Regions from separate parts of the Ancylobacter sp. G4_0304 genome, predicted to be linked through region 2. Evidence: predicted binding sites of a transcription regulator. Region 2 holds the regulator's gene; the other holds the start of a gene.

Region 1 (2,449 bases), on a different contig from region 2:
CCTTCGCGCCGTTGCCGTCGACGATGGTGGTGTTCTCCTTCTCGATCACCACCTTCTTGGCGCGGCCGAGCATGTTGAGGGTCACCGAGTCGAGCTTGATGCCGAGGTCGTCGGAGATCGCGGTGCCGCCGGTCAGGATCGCGATGTCCTGCAGCATGGCCTTGCGGCGGTCGCCGAAGCCAGGAGCCTTCACGGCCGCGACCTTCAGGCCGCCGCGCAGCTTGTTGACGACGAGCGTGGCCAGAGCCTCACCCTCGATATCCTCGGCGATGATGAGGAGCGGCTTGGAGGTCTGCACCACGGCTTCGAGAACCGGCAGCAGTTCCTGGAGGCCCGAGAGCTTCTTCTCGTGGATGAGGATGTAGGGGTCCTCGAACTCCACGCGCATCTTCTCGGCGTTGGTGATGAAGTAGGGCGAGAGATAACCGCGGTCGAACTGCATGCCCTCGACCACATCGAGCTCGGTCTCGGCGGTCTTGGCTTCCTCGACGGTGATGACACCCTCGTTGCCGACCTTCTGCATGGCCTCGGCGAGGAACTTGCCGATCTCGGAATCGCCGTTGGCGGAAATGGTGCCGACCTGGGCGATCTCCTCGTTGGAGGTGACCTTCTTCGCGTTCTTCTTGAGATCCGCGACGATGGCTTCCACGGCGAGGTCGATGCCGCGCTTGAGGTCCATCGGGTTCATGCCGGCGGCCACGGACTTCGCGCCCTCACGGACGATCGCCTGGGCCAGCACGGTGGCGGTGGTGGTGCCGTCACCGGCGAGGTCGTTGGACTTCGAGGCCACTTCGCGCACCATTTGGGCGCCCATGTTCTCGAACTTGTCCTCGAGCTCGATCTCCTTGGCGACGGTCACGCCGTCCTTGGTGATGCGGGGAGCGCCGAAGCTCTTCTCGATCACGACGTTACGACCCTTGGGGCCGAGGGTGACCTTCACCGCATTGGCGAGGATGTCGACGCCGCGCAGCATCTTGTCGCGCGCTTCGACGGAGAATTTTACTTCCTTGGCAGACATTTGGCTTAACTCCGGTAAGTCGTTTCGAGCGTCGTGCGAAACCGCGCGTCAGGCGGCCTGCGTCACGCGGCCTTCTTGGCCGAGGAAGCGTCTTCGATAACGCCGAGGATGTCGGATTCCTTCATGATCAGGTACTCGACGCCGTCGAGCTTGACCTCGGTACCGGACCACTTGCCGAACAGCACCCGGTCACCCGCCTTCACGTCGAGCGGGACCAGCTTGCCGGCCTCGTCACGCGCGCCGGGACCGACCGCCACGACTTCGCCCTGCGAGGGCTTTTCCTTGGCGCTGTCGGGGATGATGATGCCGCCGGCGGACTTGGTCTCCGCGTCGATGCGCTTGACCACCACGCGGTCATGCAAAGGACGGAACTTCATCGCGTGTCTCCACAAAATTCATGGACAATCATTGACATGATATGCAGCCGCGTCACCCGAAGGCCGCAGCCGCCGGGGCACATCTAGGCGGCGTGGAGAGGGGGCGCAAGGGCAGGGGACGAAAAAACTGGCAGTCGTAGGAAGAGAGTGCCAAAGGAGCCGGCCGCCCGCTGTCAGCACTCCGCAATAAATGCTGCCAATGCATTGATATCGAACACGAAATTCAGTTTTTAGCCTTGCAGCCACCCGGAAGCGGTCGCAGAATCGGAATCACTGCGAAAGGAGGTTCCGCATGGCTTCGGTTTCCGACGACTTCGTAAGGCAGCTTTCCGGCTATGGTTTGACCACCGCCCAGATTCTTTATCGTATGCCGGATCATCCCTCGTTCCTGCAAACCTACCTCTGGCAGCATTACGATCTGTGCCCGCATTTTCCCGAGCTGAACCGTTTCCTGGAATTCTGGAAGCGCGAGCTGGAAGGGCCGCTCCATTCGGTGACGGTAGCCCATTCACGCCTGATCCGGCCGGCCGAATTGCGCGCCGTCGACGGGGTTTTCCGGCTGAACTGACGCTGCGACCTAGGGCCGACCGCCCGCCTTTTGACGACGATGCCCTCTCCTTGCCTTGATCGCCGTGCTATGAGGGCGGCGAAGCGGGAGGCGGAACCGGCCGTCCGTCGTAGTCAAAGGGCATTTTGGTCAGTTCCGTGGATCATCGTTCGCCGCGCACGTCCGAACTTCTGTCGGCGATCATCACCGCCCATTCGGCGGAGCGTATCGGCGTGGGCGAGGTGGTGCACGCTCTGCGCAACCGCGCCTTCGGCCTGTCGATCCTGCTGCTCGGCCTGCCGAACGCGCTGCCCATGCCGCCGGGCATCCCGGTGATCTGCGGCATCCTGCTGTGCCTCGTCGGGGTGCAGATGGTGATGGGGCGCGACGAGCTATGGCTGCCGCGCTGGCTGGCTGCGCGCACCTTCTCCCGCGCGCTGCTGGAGCGCATCGTCAACGGCGCGCTGCCGTGGATCCGCCGCTTTGAACGCTATTCGCGCCCGCGGC
Region 2 (2,449 bases):
TCACGCAACCGCGAGCTTCTGGAGGTCGACCAGCTTGCCGATGCCCTTGCGGGCGAGGCCGAGCATGGCGTTGAACTCCTCTTCGGTGAAGGGGGTCTTCTCCGCCGTGCCCTGCACCTCGACGAAGCCGCCGGCGCCGGTCATGACGAAGTTCACGTCGGTGTCGGCGTCGGAATCCTCGACATAATCGAGATCGAGCCGGGGCTCGCCCTTGACGATGCCGCAGGAGACGGCGGCGATATGGTCGCGCAGCGGCACGGTGGAGATCATGCCGCGGGTCTTCATCCAGCTCAGGCAGTCATGCAGCGCGATCCACGCGCCGGTGATCGAGGCGGTGCGGGTGCCGCCATCGGCCTGGATCACGTCGCAATCGACGGTGATCTGGCGCTCGCCGAGCTTTTCCAGATCGACCACCGCGCGCAGCGAGCGCCCGATCAGGCGCTGGATTTCCTGGGTGCGGCCGGAAGGCTTGCCGGTGGTCACCTCGCGGCGGGTGCGCTCATGGGTGGCGCGCGGCAGCATGCCGTATTCGGCGGTGACCCAGCCACGGCCCTGCCCCTTGAGCCACGGCGGCAGGCGCTCTTCCAGCGTCGCGGCCACCAGAACATGGGTCTCGCCGAACTTCACGAGGCACGAGCCTTCCGCGTGGCGCAGCACGCCGCGCTCGAAGCTGACGGCTCGCATCTCGTCGGGTGTGCGGCGGGACGGGCGCATGGAACTCTCCTGAACGGTTTGGAGCGCCCTTTTAAGGGCCGGCGGGCAGGCACGCAATGCGCGGCCTTGAACGCGGGCCGGCGAATGCCGATTATTGGGATTCGCCGTTCCTGAGGAATATGTCGCCCATGGCTCTCGATCCGCTGCTGGCTTCCACCGCCCCTTCGCTCGCCCGGCTGGACGAGCGCTCGCGCGAGATCTTCCGGCAGATCGTCGAGACCTATCTGGCGACCGGCGAGCCGGCGGGCTCGCGCAACATCTCGCGCCTCATTCCCATGACGCTGTCGCCGGCCTCGGTGCGCAACGTCATGGCGGACCTCGAAGCCGCTGGGCTGATCTTCGCGCCCCACACCAGCGCCGGCCGGCTGCCCACCGAGCGCGGCCTGCGCTTCTTCGTCGACGCGCTGCTGGAAATCGGCGACGTCTCCGAGGACGAGCGCAATTCGATCGAGGCGCAGGTGCGCGCCGCCGCCCGCGCCCAGACCGTGGAAGGCGTGCTTTCGGAAGCCTCGACCCTGCTGTCCGGCCTGTCGCGCGGCGCCGGCGTCGTGACCACCACCAAGAGCGACACACGGCTCAAGCACATCGAATTCGTGGCGCTCGACCCGACCCGCGCGCTGCTGATCCTGGTCTCCGAGGATGGCGAGGTCGAAAACCGGCTGGTGCCGCTGCCGACCGGGCTTCCGGCCTCCGCGCTGGTCGAGGCCACCAATTTCCTCAATGCCCGCACCCGCGGTCGCACGCTGGCCGAGCTGCGCGCCGAGGTGGAGCGCGTGCTCACCGCCCGCCGTGCCGAGCTCGACGAGATCACCGCCCGCGTGGTCGAGACCGGGCTGGCGAGCTGGTCCGGCGGCGACAAGGCGGAGCGGCGCCTCATCGTGCGCGGCCAGACCCGGCTGCTGCAGGACCTCAAGGCCATCGAGGACCTGGAGCGGGTGCGACTGCTGTTCGACGACCTCGAAGCCAAGCAGGAGGTGGTCGACCTTCTGGGCCGGGCGGAGGACGCGCAGGGGCTGCGCATCTTCATCGGCTCGGAGAACAAGCTGTTCTCGCTCTCGGGCTCCTCCACCATCGTCGCGCCCTATCGCGACGGGCAGGGCCGCGTGGTGGGCGTGCTCGGCGTGATCGGCCCGACCCGGCTGAACTATGCGCGCATCGTGCCCATGGTGGACTTCACCGCGCGGGTGGTGAGCCGCGTCCTGTCGGGCTCCGGCATAGACGCAGCTTGATTTTTGAGCCCCGCACCCGATATGGCAGGCGTTGCGCGGCATACGCACGCGCGACGAAATCTGACGTTCCCGACGAGGTTTTCCATGAGCGACGATACCCGCAACCCGGCGGAAGACCCTGACGCTGCGGCGGAAGCCTCCCTCCAGGAAGGCATCGCCGTCGATCCCGCGCAGGAAGCGGCCACCGAGGCCGCCGACACGGTCGCCGCGCAGTTCGCGGCGGAGAAGGAGCGGCTTGAGGCCGAGGTCGCCGCGTTGAAGGACAAGTTCCTGCGCGCCTTCGCCGAAGCCGACAATGTGCGCCGCCGTGCCGAGCGCGAAGTGGCGGACGCCAAGGTGTACGGCATCACCGGCTTCGCCCGCGACGTGGTGACCGTGGCCGACGATTTCGAGCGCGCGCTCTCCACCATCGACGCCGAGGCGCGCGAGAAGGCCGAAGGCACGCTGAAGACGCTGCTGGAGGGCATCGACCTCACCGCCCGCGCGCTGACGCAGACCCTGAGCAA

The links. Region 2 encodes HrcA, which represses chaperone genes, less so after heat shock. Its sites were predicted from a motif close to GTTAGCACTCNCNNNNNGNGAGTGCTAAC; they were not measured.
Region 1: a site for HrcA is predicted at 1,522-1,550, ahead of groES (co-chaperone GroES). Genes of this name have one in related genera too.

Annotation. Positions count from the first base shown of each region.
Region 1 is NZ_JAZDRM010000009.1:34,806-37,254, forward strand. It holds gene groL (chaperonin GroEL) at 1-1,018, opposite strand, end outside; gene groES (co-chaperone GroES) at 1,081-1,395, opposite strand; gene VRZ77_RS07045 (usg protein) at 1,688-1,963, shown strand; gene VRZ77_RS07050 (exopolysaccharide biosynthesis protein) at 2,101-2,449, shown strand, end outside.
Region 2 is NZ_JAZDRM010000010.1:96,737-99,185, reverse strand. It holds gene rph (ribonuclease PH) at 1-714, opposite strand; gene hrcA (heat-inducible transcriptional repressor HrcA) at 843-1,943, shown strand; gene grpE (nucleotide exchange factor GrpE) at 2,028-2,449, shown strand, end outside.